Regions from separate parts of the Mesorhizobium sp. Arg314 genome, predicted to be linked through region 1. Evidence: riboswitches for the same ligand, from Rfam matches in the RefSeq annotation. Region 1 holds a riboswitch; the other holds the start of a gene.
What was found. A riboswitch is a leader RNA that binds a small molecule or an ion and turns the genes downstream of it on or off. The one in region 1 is predicted to bind cobalamin.
Positions count from the first base shown of each region.

Region 1 (7,203 bases):
GTCGGCCAGTTCATTGTTGATTTCGAGGAAGAAGGGATCGTCCTCCCCCACCGGCCTGCCGGTGTTGGGATCGATGATGCCCTTGGGCTTCGGCGCGACGAGGGTGCCTGAACTGTCGTTCAATCCCATTCCAGCGCTCCTTTTTTCCATTCATAGGCAAAGCCGATGGTCAGCACCGCCAGGAACACCATCATCGACCAGAAGCCGAGCATGCCGAGCTTGGAGAAGGACACCGCCCACGGAAACAGGAAGGCGACCTCGAGATCGAAGATGATGAACAGGATCGACACCAGGTAGAAGCGGATGTCGAATTTCATGCGGGCGTCGTCGAACGAGTTGAACCCGCATTCATAGGCGGAAAGCTTTTCCGGATCGGGACTGCGGTAGGCCACCAGGAAGGGGGCGACGAGCAGCGCCAGACCGACCACCGTCGCCACGGCGATGAACAGGACGATGGGCAGATACGAACTCAGGAGTGCGCTCATGCGGCGGCTTCCTTCGGCGGGGCAGTTCACTTTGATTACAGCAACGAACTCTAATGCGGAAGCGTGACAGTTTAACCGCTGAACCGTTTTAAGAGGGCCCATGCTGCAACGCGGCGAGGGTTAGCGCAGCGGTTTCGGTGACGCAAGTCAAACCTTGTTCAATTCGCGGCCCTGGACGCCATATCGGAAGAAACCGGTCCGATCCGCTCTTGTTTGATTTCTTTCATTTTTTACTCCACTTTTGTCTCCTGACACATCTCCCGCCATTTGCCTGCTAGCATGGCCGGAATCACCGGCTAAAAATCCGGCAAATGATCCGGGCAAGGGCGCCTCGATGAAGGACAAGATTTCGCTGGCCATGGCGAGGCGCATTGCGCTTGGAGCACAGGGGTTTAACGACCCTCGGCCCGGTGGCGTTCCGGATCGCCGGCACCTTGCGCGTGTGCTTTCACGGACCGGCCTGTTGCAGATCGATTCCGTCAGCGCCGTGGTGCGCGCGCACTACATGCCGCTCTATTCGCGCCTCGGGCCCTACCCGCTTGCGCTGCTCGATAACGCCGCGGTCACCCGCAAGCGCACCGTCTTTGAATATTGGGCGCATGAGGCTTCGTTCTTGCCCGTCGAAACCTGGCCTTTGATGCGCTGGCGCATGCAGCGCGCCGAACAGGGCGACGAGATGTATCTCGGCCTGGCGAAATGGGGCCGTGAACGCAAAGCGACGATCGACGAGATCTACGCGCAAGTCGCCGAACGCGGTCCGATCGCCGCATCCGACATCGAGGGCCACAAGGGCAATGGCGGCTGGTGGGGCTGGAGCGAGGCCAAGCACGCTTTTGAGTGGCTGTTCTGGGCCGGCCGTATCACCACAGCCTACCGGCGCGGCTTCGAACGCTATTACGACCTGCCCGAGCGCGTTTTGCCGCAGGCCGTGCTCGACCTGCCAGTGCCCTCGGTCGAGGACGCGCATCGCGAATTGCTGCGCATTTCCGCCCGCGCCCACGGCATCGCCACCTATGCCGACCTGCGCGACTATTTCCGCCTGGCGCCGGGCGACACGAAAGACCGCATCGAGGAACTGGTCGAGACGGGCGAATTGCTGCCGGTGCGCGTCGAGGGGTGGGAAAAAACCGCCTATCTTCACAAGGACGCCCGTATCCCGCGCCGGATAGAGGCCCGCGCCCTGCTCGCCCCCTTCGATCCGGTCGTCTTTGAGCGCACGCGGACGGAAAAACTGTTCGACTTCCGCTACCGCATCGAAATCTACACGCCTGCCGAAAAGCGCCAATACGGCTATTACGTGCTGCCCTTCCTGCTCGGCGACCGGATCGTCGCCCGCGTCGATCTGAGGGCCGACCGTCCGGCCAGCGTGCTGCGCGTCCATGCCACCTATGCCGAGCCCGGCGCTCCGCCCGACACGGCCGCCCGGTTGTTCGAAGAGCTGAAGCAGATGCAAGGCTGGCTAGGCCTGGAACGCATCGAGGTAACGCCCGCCGGCGATCTGGGGCAGCCGCTGGCCGACATCGCGGTGTCGTAGCCGTGCGTTGACACTGTCGCCTGCAAAAGCCTAAATCCGGCCCAGACGGTCTCTTGCCCGCAACGGCAAGGGCCAAGAGGGAATGCGGTGCGGGTCAAAACCCAAATCCGCGGCTGTCCCCGCAACTGTAAGCGACGAGCCTCGGCCGAAAACCACTGGGATGTTCCCGGGAAGGCGGCATTCAGGGCGATGAAGCGCGAGCCAGGAGACCTGCCGTCTGAGACTTTTTGAATCCGATCGCCCGGCGGGTTTCCGGGCAAGGAGCATGGTTTTTTGGACCACAACGGCAGTTTTTCGGCTGGCACAGCGGACAATGCGTCCAGCGATGGCGACGCACTGGCTGGCGTGACCGTCATCGTCTGCTCATCCTGCCGCGACGAAACCGGTTCGGACGCGCAGCAGCGCGCCGGCGCGCTGCTGGCCGAAGATGCGCGCTGCGCCGCATCGGGCGAGAAAATCCGCATCCGCACCGTCGAATGCCTCGGCAATTGCAAGCGCCGCCTAAGCGCCGCGCTCCTGCGCGACGGTTGCTGGAGTTACGTTTTCGGCGACTTGAATACGACCAGCGGCGCAGACCTCGTTGCCGGCGCAAAACTCTTCGCCACTTCGACCGATGGACTGATCCCCTGGCGTGGCCGTCCCGATTCCCTCAAGCGCGGCCTCGTTGCCCGCATCCCTCCCCTCGACATGCTGAAGGACTGACCATGAACGCTTCCGTTTCCCGTGTTCCCTGCACCGTCGTCACCGGCTTTCTCGGCGCCGGCAAGACGACGCTGGTCCGCCATCTCCTGGAAAACGCTGGCGGCAAGCGTATTGCGATCATCGTCAACGAATTCGGCGACATCGGCATCGACGGCGAAATCCTGAAAGGCTGCGGCATCGATACCTGTCCTGAGGAAAACATTGTCGAGTTGGCCAACGGCTGCATCTGCTGCACCGTCGCCGATGATTTCGTTCCGGCGCTCGACCAGATCCTGTCGCGCACGCCCAAGGTCGATCACATCCTGATCGAAACTTCGGGCCTCGCTTTGCCGAAGCCGCTCGTCCAGGCCTTTCAGTGGCCGACTGTGAAAAGCCGCGTGACGGTCGACGGCGTCATCGCGGTGGTCGACGGCCCGGCGCTGGCCGACGGCCGCGTCGCCGCCGACATGGATGCCCTGCAGGCGCAGCGCGCGGCGGACGTGACGCTCGACCATGACGATCCGGTCGAAGAGGTGTTCGAGGACCAGATCGCCTGCGCCGACCTGATCATCCTGTCGAAGAGCGATCTGATGGACACCGCCGGCTCTGCCCGCGCCAACACCGTCATCAACGAGCACTCCTCCCGCGCCGTGAAAATCGTGCCGACATCGCACGGCAAGGTCGACCCGTCCGTGCTGCTTGGCCTCGGTCTCGCCGTCGAGGACGACATCGAGAACCGCAAGTCGCATCATGACGGCGCCTTCGACCACGAGCATGACGACTTCGACACCTTCATCGTCGACATTCCCTCGATCGCCAACCCGGACGAGCTGGCAAAGCGCGTCGCCCTTGCCGCCGAGCAGGAAAACGTGTTGCGCGTCAAAGGCTTCGTCGAGGTCGGCGGCAAGCCGATGCGCCTCCTGCTCCAGGCCGTCGGCCCTCGCGTCAACCACTATTATGATCGCGCCTGGACGGCTGAGGACGACCGCCGCTCGCGGCTCGTCGTCATCGGCCTCAAGGGGCTGAACCGCCCCGCGATCGAGCGTATCCTCGCCGGCTGAGGCCAACACGACAAGCGATGCATATCCTCACCACCACATCCGCTTCGCTCGACGATCTCGCCGAGCCGATCGATCTCAGGCAGACGCCTGCGGATGTCGTGGCGCTGTCCTTTACCGACAGCGATCTCGCTGGCCTCGCCGCCGCCTGGAAGGCGGACGCCGAGCGGTTGCCGTCAATGCGGCTTGCGGCCCTTCGCGACCTTCGCCACCCGATGTCGGTCGATCTGTGGATCGACAGCGTCGCACGCCACGCCAAGGTCGTCCTTGTCCGCATCCTCGGCGGCTATGACTGGTGGCGCTACGGCTGCGACCAACTCGCCGCGGTCGCACGCGAGCGCGGCATAAAGCTGGCGCTGCTGCCCGGCGAAAGCCATGACGAGGACCAGCGCCTGATCGAAAGCTCGACCCTGCCGCGCGCCGAATTGGACGCCTTGCTCGGCTATTTCCGCGAAGGCGGCCCGGCGAACATGGTGGCGCTGGTGCACAGGCTGGCGCGGCTTGCCGGGGCTGAGGCGGCCGTGGCCGAGCCGGTCAGCGTGCCGAAAGCGGGGTTTTATCAGTCTGGGCTGGGGGTTGTGGAGAAGCCGGACCTTTCAAACGCCGGCGTTCCTTCGCACCCCCCTCTGTCCTGCCGGACATCTCCCCCGCAAGGGGGGAGATCAGCCGTCGCCGGCCCCGGCACCTCTTCTGCTGACTCAACGGTAGAACGTTCTGCAGCATCTGCGGTTGGCGAAATCGTCGATGACAGCTCAATCTCCCCCCTTGCGGGGGAGATGTCCGGCAGGACAGAGGGGGGTGTGACGAAACTCGACGCCAACAATTTCGGCGTCGTCCCCATCCTCTTCTACCGCTCGATGCTGCTAGCCGCCGACGTGGCACCGGTCGACGCGCTGGCCGAAGCGCTGCGCTCGCAAGGCATAACGCCCGTCCCAATCTTCGTCTCCAGCCTCAAGGACCCGGTTTCTCTCGCCTTCGTCGAAACCGCCCTCGCCTCACTGAACCCTGTCGCCATCGTCACCGCCACCGCCTTTGCCTCCGGCGCCGAGCCTGGCGCCGAAACCCTGTTCGACCGCGCCGGCGTGCCGGTCTTCCAAGTCATCGTCGCCACGACGAGACGCGAGGTCTGGGAAAAGAACCAGCGCGGTCTCGCCCCCGCCGACCTTGCCATGCATGTGGTCCTGCCCGAGCTCGACGGCCGCATCCTGGCCGGCGCGATCTCGTTCAAGGGTGAAATCGAAACCGATCCGGCGCTGGCTTTTCGCGCTTTCGCCAACCGGCCGGAGGCGGACCGCGTCGAGCAAGTCGCTAGGCGCATCGCGGCGTTCATCAGCCTGCAGCGGACGGAGCGAGCCAAGCGCAAGCTGGCGATCTTGATTCCGGATTACCCGAGCGCGCCAGGGCGTACGGGCTATGCCGTCGGGCTGGATGTGCCGTCGAGCGTGCTTGCCATGCTGCATGACCTGAAGGAACAGGGCTATGCGGTTGACAGGATTCCGCAATCGCCGCGTGGGTTGCTTGATGCGCTGGAGGCTTCCGGCCATTCGATAGGGCTTGACGACTATCTCTCCTTTTCAACCGAATTGCCGACGGCCGCTATAGTTGCGGTTGAGGCCGCATGGGGCCAAGCAGAAGACGAGATAAGGTTGCGCGAGGCACCCCCCTCTGTCTCCCGCCTTGCGGGGGAGATGTCCGGCAGGACAGAGGGGGGTGCTCACGCGCCAACCTCGGCGGGCTTCCCCTTCCGCGCCGCCACCTTCGGCAACGTCGCGGTGGCGCTCGCCCCCGATCGCGGCCGCTCCGCCGATCGCCGCGCCGACTACCACGACCCGACCCTTCCCCCTCGCCACGAACTGATCGCCTTCGGCCTGTGGCTGCGCAAATCCCTTGGCGTGCACGCCATCGTCCACATCGGCGCGCACGGCACGCTGGAGTGGCTGCCGGGCAAGACGGTCGCGCTCTCCGAGAGCTGCTTCCCCGAGATCGTCACCGGCTCGCTGCCGGTCATCTATCCCTTCATCGTCTCCAATCCCGGCGAGGCTGCGCAAGCCAAGCGCCGCATCTCGGCCGTGACGCTCGGCCATCTGCCGCCGCCGCTGGCCGGCGCCGGGCTCGACGAAGCTCAGCAGCGGCTCGAGCGGCTGGTCGATGAGTATGCCCAGGCCGACGGCCTCGACCGCCGCCGCCGCGACCGGCTGGCCAAACTCATCGTCGAGACGGCACAGAAGACTGGCCTCGCTTCTGAAGCCGGCGTGGCCCGAACCGACGCGCCGGACGAAGCGCTGCGCCGCATCGACGCCTGGCTCTGCGACCTCAAGGATTTCGCCGTCAAGGACGGGCTGCATGTCTACGGCCGCGCGCCGGAAGACGAAGCCGATCCGCTGCGCCGGCAAAGTGCCGCGGCCGAAAAGGCTGCCCTGCTCGCCGCGCTTGACGGCCGCCATATCAAGGCAGGCCCGGCCGGCGCGCCGGCGCGCGGCCGCTCCGACGTGCTGCCCACCGGCCGCAACCTCTTCACCTCCGATCCGCGCACCATGCCGACGCCGACCGCCTATGATCTCGGCCAGGCGGCGGCGGAGGAAGTCGTGCGCAGCTACATGCAGAGCCATGGCGACTGGCCGCGCTCGCTGGTCATCGACCTCTGGGGCTCGGCCTCGCTGCGCACCGGCGGCGAAGAGATCGCGCAAGGCCTGGCGCTGATGGGTTGCCGACCGCAATGGGATGCCGCCAGCGGCCGCGTCACCGGCGTCGAGGTGCTGCCGCCGGCAGCACTCGGCCGCCCGCGCGTCGACGTCACCTGGCGCATTTCCGGCCTGTTCCGCGACATGTTCCCGACCCAGATCGCGCTGATCGATGCTGCCGCCAACGCGGTCGCCGGCCGTGACGAGGACGATTCGGAAAACCCGCTCGCGGCCGCGACCCGCGTTCAAGGCAAGGTCAGCCCGCGCATTTTCGGCACCTCGCCCGGCACTTACGGCGCAGGCGTCGAGGATCTGCTGTCGCGCGGCGAATGGGGTGCGCGCGAGGAGATCGGCCGCGCCTATCTCGACGCCACTTCGCACGCCTATGGCGGCGCCGACGGCGAAGCGATTGCCGCGCCTGGCGCCTTCGAGGGCCGGATCGCCGAAGCCGATCTTCTCGTCCATACGGGAGACGACCCCGGCCGCGACATCCTCGAAGGTTCGGCCGATGTCGCCTTTATCGGCGGGTTTTCAGCCGCACTTGCAGCTCTTGGCAGGAATGCCGACGTCATCGTGCTCGACACGACCGACCCCTGGAAGCCGAAGCCGCGTTCGGTGAGCGAAGCTGTATCGCGCGTGGTGCGGGCCCGCGCCGTCAATCCGCGCTTCATCGCCGGCCAGATGCGCCACGGCCCGCGCGGCGCCTCGGAATTCGCCGAAACGGTCGATCGTCTGGTCGGCTTTGCCGAGACAACGCATGCCAT
Region 1 covers NZ_JBSKBP010000011.1:165,108-172,310, reverse strand. The annotation lists gene ACWGS9_RS14655 (NuoB/complex I 20 kDa subunit family protein) at 1-129, opposite strand, end outside; gene ACWGS9_RS14650 (NADH-quinone oxidoreductase subunit A) at 120-485, opposite strand; gene ACWGS9_RS14645 (winged helix-turn-helix domain-containing protein) at 820-2,019, shown strand; cobalamin riboswitch at 2,049-2,251, shown strand; gene ACWGS9_RS14640 (DUF1636 family protein) at 2,293-2,721, shown strand; gene cobW (cobalamin biosynthesis protein CobW) at 2,724-3,761, shown strand; gene cobN (cobaltochelatase subunit CobN) at 3,779-7,203, shown strand, end outside.

Region 2 (7,203 bases), on a different contig from region 1:
GAAACAGGACTTTCGGGAAGGACTAGGGCGATAGTGTGGGCGCAACTCGGGGGGGCAGCGAGGAGACAGACGTGCGCGGTCAGGTCGATCGGCGCAATTCCAAAGCGGAATTGCGCCAAGACCTGTGCAGATGGCGTGGTTCTTCCATTTGTCAGCTACCGGGCATGTTTTTCGAGCGGTCGGTGAACAACTCCACTCTGTCAAACAGCAGAGCGCTATCCATCCCAATGGAATGTGACGTCGCCGAATGGGTTTGGAGAAGCAGGCACGCTGGGCATCTGGAAGGGCCGTTCACTCCTTACTAGCCAATGAGCGCCTAGCGATAGCCAGCGGCCTGGAGTTCGAAGAGCTCGGCGTAGCGACCTGACTGCGCCAAAAGTTCCTCATGTATACCCTGCGCCTCAACTTTCCCGTCGGCCAACACCAGGATTCGATCGGCCATCCGCACACTGGAAAAGCGATGGGAAATTAGAACCGATGTCTTGCCCTTGCTCAGTTCCTTAAACCGCCGGAACACCTCGGATTCCGAACGGGCATCCAGTGCGGCTGTCGGTTCGTCCAGGATTAATAGCTGGGCACCGCGCATATAGGCACGAGCAATGGCGATCTTCTGCCATTCGCCGCCTGACAGCTCCACGCCATTATCAAACTGCTTACCGATCATCTGGTCATACCCGCCGGGCAGCCTGCCGATGACTTGGCCGGCTTGGCTGCGTTCGGCAGCGCTTTCTATGCGACCTCTATCCTCGCGCTCCGTGATGCGGCCAACCGCGATGTTGTCGCTAGCGGTCATATTGTAGCGAACGAAGTCCTGGAAAATCACGCCGATCGAACTACGCAGTTCATCCAGATCGTACTCGCGCAAATCCTTCCCATCGAGAAGGATCCGGCCCTCGTTGGGATCGTAGAGGCGTGCCAGAAGCTTAACCAGCGTGGTCTTGCCAGCGCCGTTCTCCCCAACAAGCGCCAACACCTCTCCGGCCCGCAGCGTGAAGCTGAGACCGCGCACCGCCCACCGCTCCGCTCCCGGATATCTGAATCCCACATCTTCGAAGACGAAGCCTTCTCTGATTGGACGAGGCACGGGCAGCGGATTCTCGGGCGTCAGGATTTCAGGCTCCAAGTCAAAGAAGGAGAACAGGTCCTTGAGGTACTGCGCCTGACCGGCGGTACTCGCGAAACCGAACAGCAGTGTTTCCAGCTGATCGCTCAGTTGCAGGAACAAACCGGAGAGGAACGTAAGGTCGCCAATGGAGAAGTCCCCCTTTAGCGTACCCCACACGATGTATGCGTAAGCGCCCCAATAGGCCATCGTGCTGATGGAGGTGAATATACCGCTCCAGATCGTACGCCGTACACCTAGCTTGCGGTTTGCGGTGTAGAATTTCCCTGCAAGCTGGACATAGCGATCGATGAGAAAGCGGCTCAAGCCGAAAATCTTGACCTCTTTGGCCGTTTCCACGCTGGTTGCCGTCAGGCGTACATAGTTATGTTCTCGCCGCTCGGGCGTGCGGCTGAAATCGAGCAAGTAGCTCTTCGCATTGAAATGGAATTCGCCAAGTAATGCCGGAACCACCGCCACCAACAGCAGAACAATAACCCATGGAGCGAAGATGAGAAGGCCCGTGGCGAAGCTGATCACTCTTATCATGCCCGCCGCTTGGCCAAAAAGGGACAGCAGCGTCATGGAGTTGCTTGTTTGCGCGCGAGCGCGTTCGAGCTGGTCCTGAAATTCGGCGTCTTCGAAATCCTTCAGATCCAGGGTCGCGGCATGTTCCATGAGACGGACGCTCGATGCGGTGGTAACGCGCTCGGCAAGTACGTTTTGAACGAGAGAGCCGACGCGGCTGACTAAATCGGCGAACACAGCCAGCCCGAAGCCAGCGGCGATCAACAGTGCAAGCGAATATAACTGCTCGTTATAAATCAACGTGGATAGGGCGGGCGCCCCGGATGGCCTTTGCTCAACGACTTTGTCGATGATCAGCTTGCTGACATAGAGTGTGCTGACGGGAAGCAGCGCATTGACTAGCCTCAGCAGCAATGACGAGATGGTCAGATACGGGCTTGTCCGCCACACCATCGCGATAAACATGGCTATAACCGGAAGCGTGCCGAGCCGCTTCTTCATTAAACGCACACCCGGTGGCCAGGACGTATTGTGACAGACAGCAGTTGGTTGAGGAGCTTTGGGACTTCTGCCATTCTGGCTGCTCATGCTAAAAACTCGCGTCCTCGGCGAAGGGTCAATGGGCTACTCCTTGATTGTAGGTCGGTGATTCTGCTTTCGGCCCCGGACACCACCGCGGGTTTGGCGAGTTGAGCTGGGACGATTTGTCCTGAGCCGATATGCAGGCTCGTTGCCAATCGGCCTTGCAAATGCCGCGCCAAGTGAAAGCCCGCTCAATGCGACGAATACGATTGTCGGGGCGCTGTGCGCTGGCCGACATTAGTCGGATATGCGACAAATACGGCCTTCACCCGGGATGGAATCGAGCCTACAACCGCGCGCGATCTCGGTTGCGGTGCGGTGTTGCTTTCTGGCAAGTCAATGCCACGCCCGTGCCGACCGAACTGATCGGCCACGATCGGTCGCTCCTCAAGCCGGTCAGTGGGCAGACCCGTACCTCTACAAGTACCTACGGAAGGCCGGCGCCGAGGTCGGGCTGGACGCCGTGCTTTGGATGAGCCGTGCATGGTCCTCATAAAGGAAGCCCAGGGCCAGCCTGCTGCGCGTCAACGACATCGGGTCTGCGTTAGGCGACTAGGTCACCAACGGGCCCCACGACGAGACGCCGGATTTCTATCTCTGGGGTGCGATGTGGTGGATCAGCAGTCTGCCAATTGCATTGCCAAGGCGTGTGTCGATCTCGTGAACATTGAGCAGGTGATTGGGTCGGGGGCGACAGGATGCAGGGCTTCTGCAGCGCGATTTCCAATCTGGCGAGCGCCAATTTCGCGCAGAGGTACGGCAGTGAACTCGGCGACACGTCGGTTGGCCGCGCGCCGAGCCGCTTCTGCCGCTGACGTTTTAGGAATATGCCGACTTCGCCGAGGTGGAAAGAACCGGCCCTCGGGCTGAAGGCCATGAAAGTGGAATGCATGAAGGCCAGGATCGCGATTGGCGGCCTTCGCCTTCGAGCTGTAGCGGCGACGGCCGCGACCCTCCTGATTTGCCGCGACACGCCAGGCCAAACCGCCTTCAGCGATATGGCGAGCACCGCCCTGATGGCGTTCCCTGGCTGCATGCACTAGCCCTTGGGCCGCGGATGCCGAAGCGGTGCTTGACCCGGATGGTGCCCGTTCGGCTCCGGCCTTTGTACTTGCCGAAGCTCATGCGCTGGGTCTTGCGACTCCTTTCGGCAAGCCGACAGTCGCGCGTGCGGGAACTGGGACCGACGTGCGGTGAGCAGGTCTATCACGATCTGAGCCGCTACTCGATGCGGCCCGTGTCGCATGCGCCTTTCCTCGACAAACACGTTGTGGCGCAGACGAAACGCCTGATCCAGGTCCGCCTGTTATTCGTCGGCATTGTGCGACGTGACGGCAAGAAGCATCTCGGTTGTTCTCCAGTTTCGAGGCCAACCAAATGGTTCATCGCGGACCGATGCGGCATCACGCAATTGTGTGAGGCTAGCTGATCAGCCCCAGGCGGAAAGCTTTCGTGACGGCGTGCACGTTGTTTGTCACGCCGAGCCTCTCGCGCACCAATCGCAGATGGGTATCTGCCGTGTTGCGGCTGATGTTCAGGCGATCCGCAATATCGCCGACGGTGAGGCCTTCGGCAGCCCAGCGCAGGACATCCTGTTGTCGAGGCGACAGACGTACGGGTTTCGAAGTTCGTTTTCCCTCGGCAAGAACAACCGCGCAACCGAAGGCGCACGCGGCGACAAACTGAAAGGCGAGCCGGTCGTGAGGATCTGGCTCGAGCTTCTCCCCTGCAACGGAAAATCCCACCGCCTGTCCGTTCAAAGTCGCGAACGGTATCGTGAATCCGTCGCGTAGCTTAAACTCCGATGCCTCCGCCATGACCCGTCGGCCGAAAGAGCAAACGCTGGCAACCTGATCGATCTCGCTCCACCGGAAGGGCGTGGCCCCACGCTTCACGAGTTGGATGGTAGGGTCGCGATAAAGGTAGCCGTTCGAAAAATAGCGCTCTGACCATTGCTGTGGCCAGGCGTCAAGCAGCACATGGGAAATCTGCTCGCGCCTCAGCGCTCGCGGTGGCGGGATCGGTCCTGCCAGCACGTTTCTGGCGCCAAACCGCTCGGCATGGAAAATCAGGTGCTGGCAGATTTCTTGCTGGCTCGAGCTGTTGCGGATCTGATTGAGGAACTCGAACGTGTCATCGAGGTGCCGACGCCAAAGCGCAGGTGCTTCCATAGCGCATTGCTTCCATGATGATGGTCGTTTGGGGCGTGTGGCGCGGATGCCATTGAAGGTATCAAGCTTCTCCCATTGCTGGCAGACCGGGTGCTCGCCGAAAACTATCCCCTGTCTGCCTCCAGATCGCTATGTTGCTCGGCTGAGGTCGAGCCTGGCCTCGATGTCACCGCCAAGCGGGCCGAATGGGGACTGTTCAGTTCCCGGGGGGGCGTCACGCAGTGCCCGGGAAATAGAGCGAATTGCCTCTGCCTATGCTCGCTTCGAGTGTATCCGAAATGTTGCCGCCAGCATGATCGAAGTCAACCCCTGGCACCACGGGTAGGCTTGACCTGCGACAGGTCGCCATCAACAGGGGCAGAAGCGGAAGAACTTGCCCGAGCCCCTCGGTGGCAAGGATGGTCGCAGTCAGCCGACGTTTACAGCTATCCCGCACGCACGAGCGATAATAAGAATTGTATAAAGACATAAAGATTTGTTTATATCACCTTGACTGGAATCTTCTCTTCGGCGAGTGTCCGGTTGTCGATGGTTCTCTGATGCGGTTAGCCGCACGGAGCTAAGAGGGAAGCCGGTAGATGCCGGCGCTGCCCCCCGCAACTGTAAGCGGCGAGCCAAGCCTATTCAAGTCACTGAGGTGAATAGCCTCGGGAAGACGGGCTGAGGTGTCGACCCGCGAGCCAGGAGACCTGCCACGGCGAACAAGGTCCACACGCGGGGTGTCTCGGTGGGCGTAGCAACCGGCTCGTCTGCTTGCCAACGTCTGCCTTGCGTCCACGTCCCAATCATCGGGGTATGGTATGTCTCTCTCTAACAAAGTTCCTGTAGCCACACTTGGCGTGCCGCGCATTGGGCGCCGTCGCGAGCTAAAGCGCGCGCTTGAAGCGTATTGGTCCGGAAAATGTTGCGCTGCCGACCTTCTCAAAACGGCGCAGGCGCTGCGTGTCGCGAACTGGATTGAACAACGCGACCGCGGCGTCACAAAGATCCCGTCCAACGACTTTTCGCTCTATGATCATGTGCTCGACACAGCAATAATGGTCGGCGCTATCCCGCCACGCTATGGCTGGAGGGAGGGAGAAATCTCGCTCGACACCTATTTTGCCATGGCTCGTGGCAGCCAAGGAGAGGCTGCTGGTGGCGGGCAGACCGATCAGGCCGTGACAGCCCTGGAAATGACCAAGTGGTTCGACACCAACTACCACTACATGGTCCCGGAGCTCGCCGACGATCAAGCCTTTGCCCTATCGTCCTCAAAGCCGTTGGATCACTTCCTCGATGCCAGGGCGTTGGGCATTCACACCCGCCCGGTCATCCTTGGGCCGGTCACCTTCCTCAAGCTCGCCAAGTCGCCCGCCCGCGACTTCAACCCTGTTGCGCTGCTGCCGCGGCTTCTGCCGGTTTACGAGCTGCTGCTACGTCGACTGAAACTGGCGGGCGCCGACTGGGTGCAGCTCGATGAGCCGGCACTCGTGCTCGACCTCATTCCAAACGAGCAAGATGCGTTCAATTTTGCCTACGAGCGACTGTCGCAAGCGGTGCCGGAGCTAAAGATCATGCTCGCCACCTATTTCGGCGGGTTGGAGGACAATCTCGAGACCGCTCTTTCGCTTCCTGTGGCGGGCCTGCATCTCGACCTTGCACGAGCTCCCGAACAATTGGAGGTGGTGGGTCGGCTTGCGCCAAAAGACCTGGTGCTGTCGCTTGGCCTGATCGATGGTCGCAACGTCTGGCGCGCGAACCTGCGCCCCATGCTTGACCGGATCAAGCCGGTCGTCGCCGGCTGGCCACTGGAGCGAGTGGAGATCGCGCCGTCGTGCTCGCTTCAACACGTGCCGATCGACCTCGAACAGGAAACCGCGCTCGACAATGACATGAAGTCATGGCTCGCATTCGCGGCGCAGAAGATGGACGAACTGACCACGATCGCCCGGGCCCTGTGCGAAGGCCGCGACGCGGTTGCAGCAGAGCTGGACTCTTCCACCCAAGCAGCAGCCGCGCGTTTGACGTCACCGAAGGTCCATGATCCGCTGGTCGAAGGACGCCTCGCGTCTATCGACGAAGTCATGATGCGCAGGAAGAGCGGCTTTTCTGAACGTTCCAGGTTTCAGGAGGAACGCCTCTGGCTGCCGCCTTTCCCGACCACGACGATCGGCTCTTTCCCGCAAACACCCGAGATTCGCAACGCGCGTGCCGCCCATGCAAAGGGAGAACTGAGCCATGTCGACTATGAGGCGTTCCTGAGGAAGGAGATCGAAGCAGCCATCCGTTGGCAGGAAGAGATCGGCCTGGACGTGCTGGTGCACGGCGAGTTTGAGCGAAGCGACATGGTGCAATATTTCGGTGAGCAGCTTTCCGGCTTCGTTTCCACGCAGCACGCTTGGGTGCAGAGCTATGGATCGCGTTATGTGCGCCCCCCGATCATCTTTGGCGACGTATCGCGTCCCAACCCGATGACGGTGCGCTGGTGGCGATACGCCCAATCGCTGACTGACAAACCCGTTAAAGGCATGCTCACCGGCCCCGTGACGATTCTTAACTGGTCGTTCGTGCGCGACGATCTTGCGCGCTCGGTCGTCTGCCGTCAGATCGCCCTCGCCCTTCGTGCCGAAGTGGGTGATCTCGAAATGGCCGGTGCTAGAGTCATTCAGATCGACGAAGCTGCACTGCGCGAGGGATTGCCGCTGCGCAAATCCGAGTGGAAACCCTATCTCGAATGGGCTGTCGAGTGCTTCCAACTGGCCTCGACGGGCGTGTACGATGCGACTCAGATCCACACGCACATGTGTTACTCTGAATTCAACGACATCATAGACGCGA
Region 2 covers NZ_JBSKBP010000041.1:27,982-35,184, forward strand. The annotation lists gene ACWGS9_RS28445 (ABC transporter ATP-binding protein) at 317-2,131, opposite strand; gene ACWGS9_RS28450 (helix-turn-helix transcriptional regulator) at 3,634-4,383, opposite strand; cobalamin riboswitch at 4,896-5,094, shown strand; gene metE (5-methyltetrahydropteroyltriglutamate--homocysteine S-methyltransferase) at 5,184-7,203, shown strand, end outside.
Region 2: it holds a riboswitch for cobalamin, as region 1 does, so the genes downstream of both, metE (5-methyltetrahydropteroyltriglutamate--homocysteine S-methyltransferase) here and ACWGS9_RS14640 (DUF1636 family protein) in region 1, are expected to answer to the same signal.